One region of the Shewanella sp. 433 genome, then DNA from elsewhere that is predicted to be linked to it. Evidence: predicted binding sites of a transcription regulator. Region 1 holds the regulator's gene; each other region holds the start of a gene.
What was found. The regulator sigma-54, encoded in region 1, starts transcription at its own class of promoters, with help from an activator protein. The targets are predictions, from matches to a motif close to GTTGGCACGNNNNTNGNNT.
Positions count from the first base shown of each region.

Region 1 (4,628 bases):
ACATGGAATTGGACCTCAACACCATGATCATGACATCCGATCAAACCATTCGGATCACCGGTAACGATTTTTTGATTACCGGAAAAGGCTTATATGCCGACCTCAATGCACAAAAAGTACGACTGACGAGCCAGGTAGAAGGAACATATGAAACTAAATAATCTTATTCTTGCAGGCCTGTTAACCATGGTTAGCCTGCAGAGTGCGGCGAATGAAACCGACCTGCTGCAAGAGGTTAAGATTTCAGCCGCAAGCCAAGAAGCTGATATTAAAAATAATCAGATTATCTTCAATGGCCCAGTAGAGGTGACTCAAGGCTCCATTAAAATTTTAGCCGATGAATTACGCGCCTTTACCAAAGAAAATAGTAGCGGCAAAATCTTAGTGGCAAAGGGTAAGCCAGCCACTTATACACAGGTGATGGAAAATGGTCGTCCAGCGTCAGCCAGCGCCAATGAGATCCGCTATGAACTGTCGACCCGCACTCTAACCCTAATTGGTAATGCCACCCTCGAACAAGAAGGTAGCCAAGTCACAGGTAATCAAATTCGCTACAACATTGAGCAGCAACAGTTGATAGCCGAAAGTACGGGTAGCGATCGCGTTATCACCATCATTCAACCCGAAAGTTACCAAGACAACAGCAAAAGTCAGCCCCAAGAACAGCCCAAGCAGGAAAAGCAATGACAGAGATGACGCTAAAAGCGGTTAACTTAGCCAAAAGCTACAAAAGCCGCGCCGTGGTACAAGATGTCAGCTTAACCGTACGCACAGGGCAAATCGTCGGCTTGCTAGGGCCTAATGGCGCAGGTAAAACCACCACCTTTTACATGGTGGTCGGTCTAGTCCAGAGTGACAAGGGACGTATTTTTATTGACGATGACGATCTCACTTTAGATCCTATGCATTTGCGCGCCCGCAAAGGGATTGGCTATCTACCGCAAGAAGCCAGTATTTTTCGGAAATTATCGGTACGCGATAATATTATGGCGGTATTACAAACCCGACGCGAGCTCAGTAACGATGCGCGCGAAGAGGAGTTGGAGCACCTGCTAGAAGAGTTTCATATTACTCACATCCGCGATAGTCAGGGGATGGCACTGTCCGGTGGCGAACGTCGTCGCGTCGAAATCGCCCGAGCATTAGCCGCCAATCCTAAGTTTATTTTGCTTGATGAACCCTTCGCCGGGGTCGATCCCATTTCGGTTATCGACATCAAAAAGATTATTGAGCAACTGAAAAATCGTGGCCTTGGCGTACTGATCACCGACCACAACGTACGTGAAACATTGGATGTGTGTGAAAAAGCCTACATTGTCAGTCACGGTAATTTGATTGCCGAAGGAACACCCGATGAGATCTTAGATAACCAACAAGTTCGAGCGGTGTACTTAGGAGAACAATTCAAGCTATAGTTAACGTTATTAGCGCTCAAGGTAAAAGGCTAAACCGCTCTTACCTTGTTAAGTAGATCATTCGCCTTAGCGGTTTAATACCAGAGGCAGCTTTCTCACTTTAGAATTAGAAACAAGGGAATAGCAGTACGATGAAAGCGTCACTTCAGCTCAAAATGGGTCAGCATTTAACCATGACGCCCCAGTTGCAACAGGCCATTCGTCTGTTGCAACTCTCGTCATTGGAATTGCAGCAAGAGATCCAGCAAGCATTAGAGTCTAACCCTCTACTCGAGTTAGACGAGGAGCAAGAAGGCGCCAATATCGACTCAGAACAAGAGCGTAATGACAACTTCGACACCGATTACAATGAGCAACTGCAAGTCGACTCGAGTGAAGACAATTCAAGCTTAGAAACCTCCGATGCACTCAATCAAGACTCTATGCCCGATGAGCTTCCCGTCGACACCACATGGGATGAGGTCTATACCGCCTCACCCAACTCCAGCTCTGGTGCCATGCGCGACGATGACATGCCCTTTCAAGGGGAAACCAGCGAAGGCTTGTATGAACACCTCGAATGGCAAAAAAACCTCACGCCCTTTTCTGACAACGATCTTGCTATCGCCACCGCCATCATTGACGCCATAGACGAGCGCGGCTACTTGACGCAAACGTGCGACGATATTCTCGAAGCCATGGGCGATCCTGAAATCGAACTCGACGAAATTGAAGCGGTATTAAAACGGGTACAACATTTCGATCCTATCGGGATTGGTGCCAGAGACCTCAGCGAATGCCTGATGATCCAACTGGCCCAATACAACCCCGACACCCCGCATATCGACAACGCCAGACTCTTGATCCGTGATTACTTAGATCTTATCGCCGGACGAGACTTTCGCCTATTGATGCGTAAGACCAAGCTGAAAGAGGATGACCTGCGTGAGGCCATAGCGCTAATTCAAACCCTCAATCCGCGCCCGGGGCTGGCCATTACTGCCAGTCGCGACGAATACGTGATCCCCGATGTCACAGTTAGCAAGAAAAAAGGTCGCTGGGTGGTCGAGCTTAATCCCGATAGTATGCCTAAGATTAATGTAAACCAACATTATGCCTCGATGGCACGCAGCACCAAAAACCAAGCCGATGGCCAGTTTATTCGTGGTCACTTGCAAGAAGCTAAATGGTTTCTAAAAAGTTTAGAGAGCCGCAACGATACCTTGCTTAAGGTCACCAACTGCATTGTCGATTTCCAGCAAGGTTTTTTCGAGTTTGGTGAAGAAGCGATGAAACCTATGGTGCTTAATGATATTGCCGAAGCGGTCGAGATGCATGAATCGACCATCTCGCGGGTCACTACCCAAAAGTATATGCACACGCCAAGAGGGATTTTTGAGCTGAAATACTTTTTCTCCAGCCATGTCGGGACCGACGATGGTGGTGAATGCTCTTCTACTGCGATCCGCGCTTTTATTAAGAAGCTAGTCGCCGCAGAAAATCAAAAGAAACCCTTAAGTGACAGTAAGATGGCACAACTGCTGGCAGAGCAAGGTATCCAAGTCGCTCGACGCACGATTGCAAAATATCGTGAGGCGATGTTGATACCGCCGTCAAATCAACGTAAAAGCTTATAATCAACAACTGGAAACCGGAGGAATCACTTTATGCAAATAAATCTGACTGGGCACCACATCGAGATCACCCAATCTCTGCGCAACTATGTTGAAGAAAAGTTTACAAAGCTTGAACGGCATTTCGATCAGATCAATAATGTCCATGTGATATTAAATGTCGAAAAATTGATGCAAAAAGTTGAAGCAAAGTTACATCTCCGTGGTGGGGAAGTATTTGCAACATCAGAGCACGCGGACATGTATGCCGCGATAGATTCCCTGATCGATAAATTAGATCGTCAGGTCATTAAACACAAAGAGAAGCTAATAAAGCATTAACGATGGAACTTAGTACCATCCTGCGGCCGGAGTGCACAACCTGCGCCACTCCGGGCAGTAAGAAAAAGGTACTGGAACTTATCAGCGACTTGGCCGCTGTCCAGTACCCCACCCTTTCCTCTCAAGAGATTTTTGAAAGCCTTTTGGCGAGAGAGAAAATGGGCAGCACAGGTATAGGCAATGGTATCGCGATCCCTCACGGACGGCTGACGAATATTGAGAAGCCAGTCGCCGTATTGATTAAATGTGCTGAGCCAATCGCATTCGATGCAATTGATAATCAGCCCGTCGATATCCTCTTTGCATTATTGGTTCCTTCAGAGCAATGCGAACAGCACCTTAGCACCCTCGCCGCGATGGCAGAGAAATTAAGTGATAAAGCCATCATCAAACAGCTAAGAAAAACCCACGACGAGGCAGAATTGTATCAGGTGATCACCCAATGAAATTGGTAATGGTATCTGGGCGATCAGGCTCAGGAAAATCGGTAGTCCTTAGGGTACTGGAAGATCTGGGTTATTACTGTGTCGATAATCTGCCACTACAGATGATGGACTCACTGCTCAGTCAGCTCAAAGGTCGAAATGAACTCGTAGCCATAAGCGTCGATGTGCGCAACATGCCCAGCGAGGACATTCAGCTGGAGAAGCAGCTAGCTAATCTCCCTAAAGATACCGAAATACTGAGTTTCTTCTTAAACTCATCTGACGATGTGTTACTTAAACGCTACAGTGAAACCCGCAGGTTACATCCACTGTCACGCTCAAAAGCCTCTCTCAAAGAAGCCATTCAACTTGAAGGCAAAATGCTCGAGCCTATCTCTAAGATGGTCGATCACTACATCGACACCTCTACCCTTAACATCTATGATTTAAGCGATAAGGTACGCGAGATCTTACTAGGCACAGTAGACAAGGAGTTAGTGATTAACTTTGAGTCATTTGGCTTTAAATACGGTATGCCAAGTGAAGCAGACTTTATGTTTGACGTGCGTTTTCTGCCCAATCCCCACTGGGAAACGGAGTTACGCCCGCTGACGGGTCTCGACCAACCAGTGCAGCAGTTTTTAAGTCAGCAGCCGCTAGTAAATAAGTTTATTTGGCAGATAGAAAATCTATTCGAAACGTGGCTGCCACACCTTGAGCGCAATAACCGTAGCTACTTAACGATCGCCATTGGTTGTACCGGCGGCCAACATCGCTCGGTGTATGTGACCGATCAACTGGCCAAGCTGTTCAATAAAGGGAAACATAAGGTACAGGCGCGCCACAGAGAACTT
Region 1 covers NZ_CM181703.1:3,893,910-3,898,537, forward strand. The annotation lists gene lptC (LPS export ABC transporter periplasmic protein LptC) at 1-161, shown strand, start outside; gene lptA (lipopolysaccharide transport periplasmic protein LptA) at 148-687, shown strand; gene lptB (LPS export ABC transporter ATP-binding protein) at 684-1,415, shown strand; gene AC5YB1_RS17225 (RNA polymerase factor sigma-54) at 1,547-3,031, shown strand; gene hpf (ribosome hibernation promoting factor) at 3,062-3,349, shown strand; gene ptsN (PTS IIA-like nitrogen regulatory protein PtsN) at 3,352-3,795, shown strand; gene rapZ (RNase adapter RapZ) at 3,792-4,628, shown strand, end outside.

Region 2 (4,628 bases), 1.9 Mb from region 1:
ATCGTACTGTGCTTGGTAGCCCGTCGATTTACCTAAGGTTAATTCTGCAAGGGCGGGAGCATCACTGTATGGGTCATGAACTGGTGTCATCGAGTGGATTTCCATGTCAAAATAGCCTTACATTATACTCAAATTTTGGACTGCTGCTAAGTGTCTTCTTTACCTGCTTTAGATAATTTTTTTGACGTTTACCACCAAAGTTATATTGAAAAGCTAGCTGAACCGCCTAGATATTACCCTGAAGGTGAAGATTCTGAGTGCATTTTAAGCGAAGATAAAGCCCATGTGGTGAATCGTCCAGAGGTTGCTGTGCGTTGGCTGGCTGTTGAGCGGCAATCCCCCGGCGGCTTTAATAATATTGAACATGCCTTAGAGTTGAGCCTGCATCACAGCATAAATGCCTTTTATGGGGCTTACTATGCGGCGCCGTTAATGTTTGATTCTGCCTGGGGGCAAGGCGAACTGCTACAGGTGTGGAACCATCAAGATTTTGAATATTTACAGCAAAACTTGATTGGGCATTTAATGATGAAGCAAAAATTGAAACAGAGTCCCACCTGGTTTATTGGTGTGCTTAACGAAGGCGATCAGATGTTGGTGGTCGATAATAATGACGGCAGTGTCTGGCTGGAGATCCCTGGGCAGGTGCCTCATCAACGGTTAGCCGAGAGTTTAAATGAGTTTATCGATGCGTTATCTCCCAGAGTATGCCCGCCGGTTAAGCATATTGAAGAGTCTCTGCCCGAGCTTGACCATCCGGGGATATGGCAGCGGATTAAAACCATGTGGGCCAATCTCAGAGGTAAAAGCTAAAGGTTTATGTTGCAGGCTAACGTTAACAGTACTGCTAAGTCAATCTGGCTCATCAATGTATGCCCCATTGATGAGCCTGTTGAGGTGAGTTCACTAAAGCTATTTTTTAAATAGTTAAAGGTGATCCCATGAGATGTTAGAGACAATACGGCAGTCATCACACCGAAAGTGGAACATATCTAATAAGGGCTCATCGAGTAACCAGTCTTGATTGCCACAGCGCGGGCATGGCCGTTGTTGCTCAGACGCTAAACTTTCGCCCCCAACGCGATATAAGTAATAGTAGGTGGGGATGTGTGTTAGGTATTCAACGCGGCCGCGCAGATCCCAACCTCGTCTAAACAGGTCGCTGTCGCTCGAGGTTAATTCTTCAAGTGCGGCAAATTCGGCTTTGGTGGCCGCAGCCATCTGCAGTTCATCACAGGCTTGCCATTCAGTTTGCCATTTAATGATACGTTTATGATCGCCATTAAAGGTGGCTGGGATCTGGTATAGCGGGATAGGTTGTAAGGTATCACCGTTGCGAAGTGGGGAGCACATATGCACGTAACTGGTGTAAATTAGCTGCCAACTGGGCGTCTCTGTACTGGTCACTTCTGAATTGATATCTTGGCCGATATATTTTTCGCGAGGGTGCAACAGTTTTGCTTCGGTCAGCTGAGCTAAGGCGTGCTCGACCCATGGGCTGTTATAGCGTTTTGCTAGGCTGCTTTTTTCTGGCATCAGCAGACGTACGCGAAATTCCCCGTCATTAAATGCCACTGCAAATTCGCGCCCAAGGACTTGGCCGTTAGCACGGTAAGCTTCGAGAAGCCCATTGATAGCCTGTTCTGCCGCGGTGATGGTGGTGTTATCGAAGCATTCAAATCTTAATTCCACGACGTGCATTAATGGTTATCTCGCTGTGTGAGTTTGGCTTCTAGGGCGGAGATCCTATTGATTAACTCCTGTTGCTGTTGTGTTAAGGCATGCACTTGTTGCTGCAATTGCGCTAAGGCGGTCTCGGCACTGGCGGACTGCTCTACCACGGTGGGCAGGTGATAGCTTGCATCAAGCGCCGCCACTTCTTCCTTAGATAACGCCTTAAAATGTTGTATGCCTTGAATGAGCACTGGCATAGGCAATGCGTTTCCCAGCTTTGATTTTATCAGTGCCAGACTAGGTGTCTTGCCGGAGTCGACAATCGCTTTTGCCACTGCAACGACCTGTTCGATTGGAGTCATAATGAGTGAAATTCCTTACTTTTTAGCAATTATGGTATCCATTAAAAGAACCGACCAAATAAAAAACATTATTATTCATATAGATAGTTGTTTGGCATGCACTTTGCTGTAATTAATGTCGATTATAATAGATAAACAGGGAGTTAAAGTGAAAACAAAATTACTGAGTTTGATTATTTTGACAGCATCAACCATTGGAATGTCAGGTTGTGTGATCAATATTGGCGACGAAGAGGGCGGCTGGGATAAGGGCCATAGCTGGCAAGCCACGCAAGCACAAAATCGGGAAAATTTGTCGAAGTTGGCCATCGGCATGAATAGAGAGCAAGTGATTTCACTAATGGGCACGGCTGATTTTACTGAAGCCTATGTTAAACAAGGCCAAGAGGTCGCCATACTCTATTATCGTACCCAGCGCATCAGAGGAGATGGTACGACTACTAAAGATGAATGTACGCCGATAGTCTTAGCCGATAACAAGGTTACTGGTTGGGGCGATGCGGCCTATGCTAACCTCTAAGCATGGCTGCTCAGTTAAAGGGTTAATCATCTTGATCCCGCTATACGTCACATGGCGAAATGATAAAGGCCATAACGACTATTAGACACTTGGCTCGTTATACGATATCGAGCCAAGTCTATCTACTCTTTACCTGCAAGTTTATGCTCTTAACTGCGCATCTAGCTGATCGATCACCTCTGTCCACTGCGCATCTTCTTCGAGTGATTCTTTAATAAAATGGCGTTGAGATGGGTTCCAAAAGTCGGCGTTAGCAATATGGATATTGTCTGCCATTTTGTGTTGCGCAATAAAGTCTGCTATCGCCTGATCGCTATTAGGTAGTCCTAGCTGTGCAAATAAACTATTGAGATTGGGTGTAGTGATATCCATTTTGGGCTCCTTAATTAATATCGAATCAGTTCATTGAGTATGGAACAAAATGATTAAGTTACTGAAATATTATGAACCTGTTTGTCAGTACCCTATGCACTGTAGCCTGCAGCGCGTAATCAGTATGCCAGTAAATTATCTACTGAAAATTTTTATTACATTTCGAAGTGGATGCAGATATTAGTCAGATTAGGCGGACAAAGATTATGCTTTGCACTAATTAACACTTTTGTTACATTGGAAAGGTTGACCGCTAATTTGGACATTCAGAAATGAATAGCAAAGCCCCCATACAGACCCTCAATGGCTATAAGGCTGTATATTTAACCGCTGAAGATCTTCGCATCGCAGCTTCCATCTTATATAACGCTTACCATGATGATGCTTTTTTTATGGCCGCTTTATATCAAGGCGACAAAGCGCAATATGAACAAAATTTGCGCGGGGCAATTCGCGAAGAATTACATACATTGTGGCAAGAAGAGCAAGCGTTAATTGGCCTGTTTGATGATCAAAGACTTGTTGGGTTAGTGTGTATTGTGACTCAGCAAGTGCCTCTTGGTGAAGCACGATATTGGCATTGGCGACTAAAAATGTTAATCAGTACTGGCTGGCGCTCAACTCAAGCGTTAATGAACAAAGAAGACTCCATTCTAGAACACTTACCCAGTACTCATTGTGGTATCTTGCAATTTATTGCGTTGACACCAACAGAACAAAATAAAGGCTTAGGAGTGTGGTTAGTCGAGGCGGTGATTAGTTGGTGTGATGAACAACCAAAGCTTGATGGCATTGGTGTGTTTGTAACCGAAGATAAACATGCTCATCTGTTTTCCAAACTGGGGTTTGCCGCAATAGAAAGCTTGGATATCGACGGTGTAGAGGGCGAACTGTTATTTTATCGCAGCGCCGAAAGTGAATAAGCCTTTACACCGTTTTAGCGATTTTTACCCGTTTTATTTATCACAACATCAGCATCCTATGTGTCGTGCGCTGCATTATGTTGGTAGTACTTTGGTATTACTATTAATCGCCTTAGCAATCTCACTGGGTAACGTTTGGGTGTTATTACTGCTTCCTATTGTGGGCTATGGTCCAGCTTGGCTAGGACACTATGCTTTTGAGCATAATCGCCCCGCGACGTTTACTCACCCAATATACAGTTTTTTGGCAGATTGGCTGATGTTTACGCAGTGGGTAAAATCGTTATATAAAATTAAACCCAAATAACAAGAATAGCTTGGGCTAATGGCTTTTATCGAGCGAATTGCTTTGTGGCGGTTAACTCCTTATCTCTCATCTAGATGTAAGAGATCTCTTACAATGATGTGAGTGATTAACTTTTTCATTGAGTGTTTTATGGGGTTTTTACATAGTAAGCTTTTATAAAACAATGGCTTAAATTATATTTTTTTGCAGGTTATCCCTAGCATGTTGAGTATGATTGTTTTTATCATCGTACGCTAGAACAAAGCTTGGCCTTATAATAACCGCAGTTAAGGAATTGAGCTTAAGTCACACCTTAAATGACTTCAGGATGAAGTGCTTGGGACAAGGTGATGGATGGAGTCAGGATGCACTCTAGTGACATGGGATGTGACAATAAGGAATAACGACTTAAGTCTTTAGTACAAGGATTGTCTTGCTGGATGCACCAATGCTTAATGGAATGAGCGATTCAGTTAAACGGAATAATTGAA
Region 2 covers NZ_CM181703.1:1,703,397-1,708,024, forward strand. The annotation lists gene queF (NADPH-dependent 7-cyano-7-deazaguanine reductase QueF) at 1-90, opposite strand, end outside; gene syd (SecY-interacting protein) at 151-813, shown strand; gene AC5YB1_RS07585 (Zn-ribbon-containing protein) at 928-1,701, opposite strand; gene AC5YB1_RS07590 (hypothetical protein) at 1,701-2,036, opposite strand; gene AC5YB1_RS07595 (DUF3192 domain-containing protein) at 2,152-2,556, shown strand; gene AC5YB1_RS07600 (DUF2789 domain-containing protein) at 2,698-2,928, opposite strand; gene AC5YB1_RS07605 (GNAT family N-acetyltransferase) at 3,201-3,851, shown strand; gene AC5YB1_RS07610 (Mpo1-like protein) at 3,844-4,158, shown strand.
Region 2: a site for sigma-54 is predicted at 2,127-2,145, ahead of AC5YB1_RS07595 (DUF3192 domain-containing protein). Genes of this name have one in related genera too.

Region 3 (4,628 bases), 820 kb from region 1:
GGACCATAGTGATCAAAAGTGTGGTAAATCAGACCGGTACCAGAAGTGGCTGTTAAGAACTCAGTTTGGAAACCGATTAGACCACGGCTTGGAATCACGAAATCGATACGCACACGGCCTTTACCGTCAAGCTGCATATCTTTCATTTCAGCTTTACGGGTACCTAGCTTCTCGATAACGCCGCCTTGATGTTCTTCTTCAACGTCAACGGTTACGGTTTCGAACGGTTCACACATCACGCCATCGATCTCTTTCATGATCACTTCTGGACGCGAAACGGCTAACTCGTAACCTTCACGACGCATGTTTTCAATCAAGATTGACAGGTGAAGCTCACCACGGCCCGATACGCGGAAACGATCTGGGCTTTCAGTTTCTTCAACACGCAGTGCAACGTTATGCACTAATTCCTGCTGTAGACGCTCAAGGATGTTACGTGAAGTCACGTACTTACCTTCTTTACCAGCAAATGGAGAGGTGTTGACTTGGAAAGTCATGGTCAATGTTGGCTCATCAACTGACAGTGGTGGTAGTGCTTCTACAGCGCCTACTGCACAGATAGTGTCAGAGATCTTAAGCTCACCAAGACCAGTGATTGCTACGATGTCACCAGCGTTAGCAATTTCAACTTCGGTACGGTCTAGACCCATGTAACCTAATACTTGGCCGACTTTACCATTGCGTGTCTTACCATCAGCACCAACGACAGTGACTTGTTGGTTAGTCTTAACGCTACCACGCTTGATACGACCTACACCGATAACACCTACATATGAGTTGTAATCAAGTTGCGAGATCTGCATCTGGAAGTCACCTTCCGAGTCAGCATCTGGGAATGATACTTTTTCAACGATAGTTTCAAACAGTGGCGTCATGTCGACACCCTCTTCGTCTGGATCTAAAGTTGCGTAACCGTTTAACGCAGATGCGTAAACGATTGGGAAGTCTAGTTGCTCATCAGTCGCACCTAAGTTGTCGAATAGATCGAATACTTGGTCGATAACCCAATCAGGGCGAGCACCTGGACGGTCAATTTTGTTGATAACAACGATTGGCTTTAAGCCTTGTGCGAATGCTTTTTTGGTGACGAAACGCGTCTGTGGCATTGGGCCATCAACCGCATCAACCAGTAGCAATACACAGTCAACCATCGAAAGAACACGCTCAACTTCACCACCGAAGTCGGCGTGGCCAGGGGTGTCAACGATGTTGATACGGTAATCGTTCCACTTGATGGCAGTATTCTTTGCAAGGATCGTGATGCCACGTTCCTTTTCGATGTCGTTCGAATCCATCACCCGCTCAGCGGCTTCTCCCCGAGACTCCAGGGTTCCAGACTGTGCCAGCAACTTATCAACAAGGGTAGTTTTACCATGGTCAACGTGTGCAATAATGGCGATGTTACGTAAATTCTCTAACACAAATAAACCTCTTACCATCAAAAAAATAGGGTATTACTAACAGCTTCAATAATAGCTATTGCAATAAAAAACGTGCCATTCTACTCTAGACGAGGACTCTCGCACAGGATTATTTTTTAGTCAGCTATGAATAATCATGATCATCACAGTGCGCACCAAGATGGTGAATGCACCATAAAAAGGCAAGGGACGCACCAATATGGTGCAGGCCAGATTACACCACTCCTTCCACTTATTTTCATCCCTTTATTATTCAACAGCTTAAAATATTGGCACGAGTCTCGCTTTATCTTGGTCAGTACCGCGTTAAGCGTAAGTTGAATGTTATAAGAAGGGCATCCCCTCTACCCTACACGGAGATTTAAGAATGTCAGCAGAATCAGTTTTACAACAAATAGCAGAACTTGAAGTCAAATTTGTTGATTTGCGTTTTACCGATACCAAAGGTAAAGAGCAGCACGTTTCTATTCCGCATCACCAAGTTGATGCCGATTTCTTCGAAGACGGCAAGATGTTTGATGGCTCTTCAATCGCAGGTTGGAAAGGCATTAACGAATCAGACATGGTATTGATGCCAGATCCAACCACTTTTGTATTAGATCCTTTTACAGAAGAAACCACTGCACTTATCCGCTGTGACATTCTTGAGCCTGGCACCATGACAGGTTATGACCGCGACCCACGCTCTATTGCCAAGAAAGCAGAAGAGTATCTCGTCTCTACGGGAATCGCCGATACCGTATTGATTGGCCCAGAACCAGAATTCTTCCTATTTGATGATGTAAAATTTGGCACCGACATGTCAGGTTGTTTCGTCAAGCTTGATGCCAAAGAAGCGGCTTGGAACTCTGGTACCCATTATGAAGATGGCAACACAGGTCACCGTCCATTTGTAAAAGGCGGTTATTTCCCAGTAGCACCAGTTGACTCTTCACAAGACCTGCGTAGCGCTATGTGTCTAGTGCTTGAAGAGATGGGCCAAGTCGTTGAAGCACATCACCACGAAGTGGCGACTGCGGGTCAAAACGAAATTGCCACACGTTTCAACACGCTAACAAAAAAGGCCGATGAAATTCAGATCCTTAAGTATGTTGTGCACAACATGGCGCATGCTTATGGCAAAACAGCCACCTTTATGCCTAAGCCAATTGTTGGCGACAACGGTAGCGGTATGCATGTACATCAATCACTAGCTAAAGACGGTGTTAACCTATTTGCTGGTGACAAGTATGGCGGATTGAGTGAAACCGCTTTGTATTATATTGGTGGTATCATCAAGCACGCTCGCGCACTGAATGCTTTCACCAACCCAAGCACTAACTCTTACAAGCGTTTGGTGCCACATTTTGAAGCACCAGTTATGCTTGCATACTCTGCACGTAACCGCTCTGCTTCTATCCGTATCCCTGTGGTACCAAGCCCGAAAGCGCGCCGTATCGAAGCACGCTTCCCCGATCCACATGCAAACCCATACTTAGGTTTTGCTGCGCTTCTAATGGCCGGTCTTGACGGTATTCAAAACAAGATCCACCCAGGCGAAGCGATGGATAAAGATCTGTACGATCTACCTGCAGAAGAAGCCGCTGAGATCCCACAAGTGGCAACCTCACTGGAAAATGCACTCGAAAACCTCGATGCTGACCGTGAGTTCCTTACTAAAGGTGGCGTATTTAGTAATGACTTCATCGATTCATATATCGCATTGAAGAAAGGTGAAGCAGAGCGGGTAGCGCGCACGACTCACCCTGTTGAATTCGAGCTTTACTACAGCTTGTAATCTGCGCTGCAGATAATAAAACCGCCTTACATAGGCGGTTTTTTTATTTATATTGCTATGGCGCATTCACACAGCCACCAACACAATTAATGCTTAAAAATGCATTCTTCGCAATACACTGAATTAGTCGCCAGACAACATAGGCAGTAGACTTTAATGCCTTAATTCTTATCCATCTTTGCAGGCCACATCCCAGCCTAATTAGACTATCAGTCATTAGACTTTAATCTGCTTTAAAATGATTTATCTTTATGGGTAAACTGCTATGATGAGCAGGCCGTTAATTTACAGTAGAATCAATTATGTCTAGCCGAGATCCGTTTGCCAGTTACACTTGGAAGAGCGATATTTTTAGTTGCGAAAGTAACGATATCAGCACCTTTTATACGAGCTTAAAAGAGCAAGTCACTCGATTAGGTTTACTGGAGCGCAAGCTTGGCGACGCGGGACGCTACCCACTGAATCTGTACCAATCTCCGGCACAAAAATCGGGGCAACCCTCACTGTTAATTAGCGCAGGATTTCACGGTGAAGAAGCCGCAGGCCCATGGGGAATGTTACATTTCCTCAATGAACTAGAACCCGAACTATTTCAACGCATCAATCTTAGTCTACTGCCGCTTGTCAATCCGACAGGATTCAAGCGCGGCCATAGATTCAATAAGTTAGGTCAAAATCCTAATCGAGGTTTTTTGGTCGACAATGGTCGTGGCAAAAGTAATGATGACACCTCTATCGAAGGTCAAATACTGCTTGAGCACTCACAATTATTACTGGCGGCCAGTAAAGAAGGTATTTTAACTTGCCACGAAGATGTGTTGCAAAACGATACTTATATCTATTCGTTTGAAGCTAACCAAACACCAGGGCATTTCAGCCGCACACTGCGTGATACCTTAGGTGAATTTTTTCCCATCGCACCTGATAGCCTTATCGATGATTGCCCGGTAAAAGATGGCATTATCTTTAACCATTTTGACCTCTCCTTTGAAGCTTTTTTGGTTCGTTTAGGCGCCAATGTAGGCGTGTGCAGTGAAACACCAGGTAAGCAGAATTTCGATCAACGCGTTTTGGCCAATAGCGCCATGATGCAAGCCTTTATCGAGCAGGTCATTGCGAGACAATAGTCTAGCATCAGCTCAATCTAAATCGATACTATGATGGCGCCAGTAAAGAATAGATATTTCCATTTATTAATTATATATTCATCTATCGGTATTTTTTAAGGATAAATATATGAGTCAATTTCAACAGGTTTCAGTCGATAAACTGGCTAATGTTTACTTCGATGGCAAAGTGATGAGCCGCACCGTCACCTTCAGTGATGGCAGTAAACAAACATTAGGCGTGGTGTTACCCGGCGAATATGAATTCAGTACCGCTGTAGGTGAGATCATGCACGTACTCGATGGCACCCTGTCAGTATTACT
Region 3 covers NZ_CM181703.1:643,246-647,873, reverse strand. The annotation lists gene typA (translational GTPase TypA) at 1-1,421, opposite strand, end outside; gene glnA (glutamate--ammonia ligase) at 1,789-3,198, shown strand; gene AC5YB1_RS03030 (N-acetyl-ornithine deacetylase) at 3,501-4,325, shown strand; gene ppnP (pyrimidine/purine nucleoside phosphorylase) at 4,435-4,628, shown strand, end outside.
Region 3: a site for sigma-54 is predicted at 1,690-1,708, ahead of glnA (glutamate--ammonia ligase). Genes of this name have one in related genera too.

Region 4 (4,628 bases), 740 kb from region 1:
AAAGCAATTAGCATGCCTATACTTATAGTTACTATGGTTGGGGAAGCATTCACAAGGCAAAGGCATTATGTCGAGTATTCTTGATTCAGTAAATAAACGTACCCAACTCGTGGGACAAAACCGTCTAGAATTGCTGCTGTTTAAATTAAACAGTAAGCAACGATTTGGTATTAACGTATTTAAAGTCAAAGAGGTACTGCAGTGCCCGCCATTGACGGCATTACCTAAGCTAAATCCTGTGGTTCGGGGAGTGGCGCATATTCGCGGCAAGACGATATCTGTGATTGATTTAAGTGCTGCTACGGGGGGGCGTCCAATTGAAAATATTGACGAATGTTTTATTATCATTTCTGAGTATAACCGCAGCGTGCAAGGGTTCTTAGTCCAGTCTGTTGAGCGAATCATTAATATGAACTGGGAAGCCATTATGCCACCGCCGCAGGGGGCTGGACGCTATTCCTACTTAACGGCCGTTACTGAAGTCGAAGGGGAGTTGGTTGAGATCCTTGATGTCGAAAAAATCCTCGATGAGATATCCCCTGTTAAGACGCAGATAAGCCAAGAAATGGATGATAAGTTAACCATAGATAGAGACCGCCACTATCATATTATGGTGATTGATGATTCAACAGTGGCTCGTAAGCAAATTATTAGGGCGTTAGAGTCATTAAATCTGCAAATCGATACCGCTAAAGATGGCCGTGATGCCCTCAACCAATTAGAGGCGATGGCGGCCAATATGGACAATGTCGCTCGTGAGCTCCCCTTGGTGATTTCTGATATCGAAATGCCCGAAATGGACGGTTATACCTTAACGGCAGAGATTAGAGACAACCCTAAGCTTAAAGATATTAAGGTGGTGCTACATACCTCACTCAGTGGCGTGTTTAATCAAGCGATGGTGGAAAAAGTGGGCGCCAATGATTTTATTGCCAAATTTAATCCTGATGAGTTAGCCGCAGCAGTGAATAAGCACCTTAGTTTGTAATTTAAGCGTCGTTATACAAGCCCCTAACTTTACGTAGTTTATGCTTGTCTCAGTGTGTTAGCTAATGTATAACCCTGAGCTGTTTAATGCTTGCTATAGTAGTGTATGTTGTAGCCTGTTTTATTTTTTTGAGATTGGGATATCTAGGTGCCAAATAAATCACTTGCTGAAGCTGAGTACAACCAATTTAGGTTATTTCTGGAACAACACAGCGGGATCGTGCTGGGTGAAAATAAGCAATATTTAGTTCGTAGTCGCTTGGCACCGTTAATGGGGAAATATAATCTTCCCTCGTTATCTGAGGTGGTTAAACATTCGATGAAGCCGACGGAGCGGCAGTTAAGAGCAGAGGTTATCGATGCGATGACCACTAACGAAACCTTATGGTTCAGGGATCGTTATCCGTTCGAGTTACTGGCAAATAACTTATTGCCAGAATATACCCGCTTAGGCCGGCCACTCAAAATATGGTCGGCAGCGTGTTCGTCTGGGCAAGAGCCCTATTCGTTAGCCATGACCATTTTAGAATATCAGCAGCGTAAGCCGGGGGCTTTACCGGGGAGTGCATCGATACTGGCCACCGACCTCTCGCCATCCATGCTCGATAAGTGTAAGGCGGCGCAATATGATAATTTAGCGCTGGCGCGCGGTTTATCTGATGAGCGTAAACGACAATTTTTTGCACCCACAACCCCTGGCTCTATGGTGCTTAACGATAATGTAAAACGTCTGGTTAATTTCAGAGCCCATAATTTGCTTGAAAGTTATACCTTACTGGGTAAATTTGACATTATATTTTGCCGCAACGTACTGATCTACTTTGCACCTGAGGCAAAGGCCAAAATATTGCGGCAATTTGCTGCCGCTTTGAACCCCAAAGGGATCTTATTCCTTGGCGCTTCAGAGTCGATTGCCGGATTAACCGAAGAATTTGAGATGGTGCGCTGTAATCCTGGCATCTATTATCAAAAGCGTGGTTAACCTTAATCACCTCAGTTAGCTAAAATGCCAGCAATAAGCTGGCATTTTTTATCGTTCTGGTTTTTTATTCATCACTCTCTGCTCGTTTACATCTTGCTTGGCATAACAATTGCTTTCTTGTTGGTATCTGTATGAGGAGGCAATTTTATGGCGATCAGTTTTGATAAAGCATTAGGTGTACATCAATTCACTTTGGGTGTGCGTTCAACGCGTGCGCAGGTGATCTCATCTAATATTGCCAATGCCGATACCCCTCATTATAAAGCTAAAGATCTCGATTTTGATAAGGCGCTGCAAGCGGCGCGTACTCGACAAGGCGGTTTAGCCATGAGCCGCAGTGACGAACGTCATTTCGATTTAGCGGCTTTAAGTCAGCAACATGTGAGTTATCGCGTGCCCAATCAGCCGGATACGGGTGATGGTAATACCGTCGATATTCAGCAAGAGCAATCTGAATTTATGCAAAACGCCTTAGAGTATCAGATGTCGTTAGGCTTTCTTGACAGTAAATTTGCTGGGCTGAAAAAAGCACTTAAAGGAAATTAATGATGAGCTTATTTAATATCTTTGATGTTTCAGGATCGGGTATGTCGGCGCAATCTATCCGCCTTAATACCACGGCAAGTAACATTGCCAATGCCGATTCGGTTTCCAGTAGCATCGACCAGACTTACCGTGCTCGGCATCCTGTATTTGAAGCGGAAATGGCCAAAGCGAGTCATCAGCAACAAACCTCACAGTCGGTCAAAGTGGCGGACATTGTTGAAAGTGATAAGCCGCTGCAGAAAGAATATTCTCCTGATCACCCGTTGGCCGATGCCGACGGCTTTATTTATAAACCCAATGTGAATGTGATGGAGGAGATGGCGAACATGATCTCTGCATCGCGTTCGTACCAAATGAACGTACAAGTTGCTGAAGCGGCCAAGTCTATGCTGCAACAGACTTTGCGAATCGGCAAATCTTAGGAGGTAATGAGTGAGCCTCATTAATCCGTTAAGCAGTCAGTCTCCCCTGAGCAGTGAACAGCAAAGTGGGCAGATCACACCGCAAGCAAACAGCAGAACCAGTGCCATCACCGAGTCTACGGGAAATCCGTTTCTAGATGGTATTCGCTTACCTGAGGAGTCATCGATTCCTGAGGCAAATAATCAGGAGCTGACACAAGACGATTTTTTCTCTTTATTGAGTCAACAGTTGTCGATGCAAGATCCATTTAAGCCGGTGGATAATGACCAAATGATCGCGCAGATGGCCTCATTTTCGACCGTCGATGGGATCAGCAAGCTTAATGAGGAGATTGTTAACCTTAATGCTGTGATGACCTCGAGTCAGGCACTACAAGCCTCAGGGCTCGTTGGGCAGAAAGTGCTTATCCCCTCTGATACCGGCCATATTTCTGCTGAAGATCCGCACTTAAAAGGGATCATCAGTACGCCAGAGGCTATCGATGACATTACCGTGCGCATCGAAGATGAAAAAGGTCAGCTCATCAAGACGTTTACCGTCGATGGCAGCGCAGGCGGCAATATTGATGTCAGCTGGGATGGGCTAGATAAAAATGGCGAGCCGGTGGCAAGTGGCAATTATTCGATTAAGGCATCTGGCAAAGTGGATGGTCAAAGTGAAGACCTCGCCGTATCAACCTACGCACATGTAACCAGCGTCTCATTAGGTACAGCCAGTACCGGCGCAATTTTAAACCTTAGGGGCATAGGGGGTATCAAGATTGGTGATGTACTCGCCGTCTCTGAAACCTAGATAAAGCTTACGTTAGGGCATAACGTCCACGACAACGAATAAAATTTTTAATGAGGTGATTTATGTCATTTAACATTGCATTGAGCGGTATCTCAGCAGCCCAAAAAGATCTTAATACCACGGCTAACAATATTGCCAACGTCAATACGGTTGGTTTTAAAGAGTCTCGCGCCGAATTTGCCGATGTGTATGCCAACTCGATTTTTGCTAACAGTAAAACCACAGTCGGTGGCGGTGTGACCACATCACAAGTGGCGCAGCAGTTCCACCAAGGCAGTATGCAGTTTACCAATAACGCGCTCGATATGGCGATTAATGGTGGTGGTTTTTTTGTGACCTCATCTGAATTGGGCTCGCAAGATATGTCTTATACCCGCGCGGGAGCGTTTAAAGTCGATGGTAATAACTATTTGGTTAATTCGTCAGGTAACTTCTTGCAGACATTTCCAGTCGATAAAGATGGCAATTCAACATCAGTGAGTTTAACCACGACTAAGCCAGTGCAAATTCCCGATACGGCAGGTCAACCACAAAAGACTAATGATGTGGGCATTCAGATGAACCTGAATGCCGCTGAAGATACGCTCGATCCAGCGAATTTCGATCCCACTAAGCCCGAGACCTTTAATAATTCGACATCTGTGACCATATATGACTCCTTAGGTGAGCCACAGATTTTAACCACTTACTTTGTTCGCCCGCCAGAAGCGGCGCACAATGGTGAGAGTAATTGGGTGGCGTTTTATGCCGTCGATGGTAAGCAGGTCGATATTGCAGGCCCAGTAGGGACTTATGGGCGAGATACCACTGGTGATGGTACTGCCGATGCGACAGGTAATGCCGAAAATGCCAGTGGTTGGAAAGGCTCTGTATTGTCTTTTAACGATACTGGCACCTA
Region 4 covers NZ_CM181703.1:3,151,591-3,156,218, reverse strand. The annotation lists gene AC5YB1_RS14010 (chemotaxis protein CheV) at 68-988, shown strand; gene AC5YB1_RS14005 (CheR family methyltransferase) at 1,136-1,969, shown strand; gene flgB (flagellar basal body rod protein FlgB) at 2,117-2,515, shown strand; gene flgC (flagellar basal body rod protein FlgC) at 2,518-2,937, shown strand; gene flgD (flagellar hook assembly protein FlgD) at 2,948-3,730, shown strand; gene flgE (flagellar hook protein FlgE) at 3,793-4,628, shown strand, end outside.
Region 4: a site for sigma-54 is predicted at 2,066-2,084, ahead of flgB (flagellar basal body rod protein FlgB). Genes of this name have one in related genera too.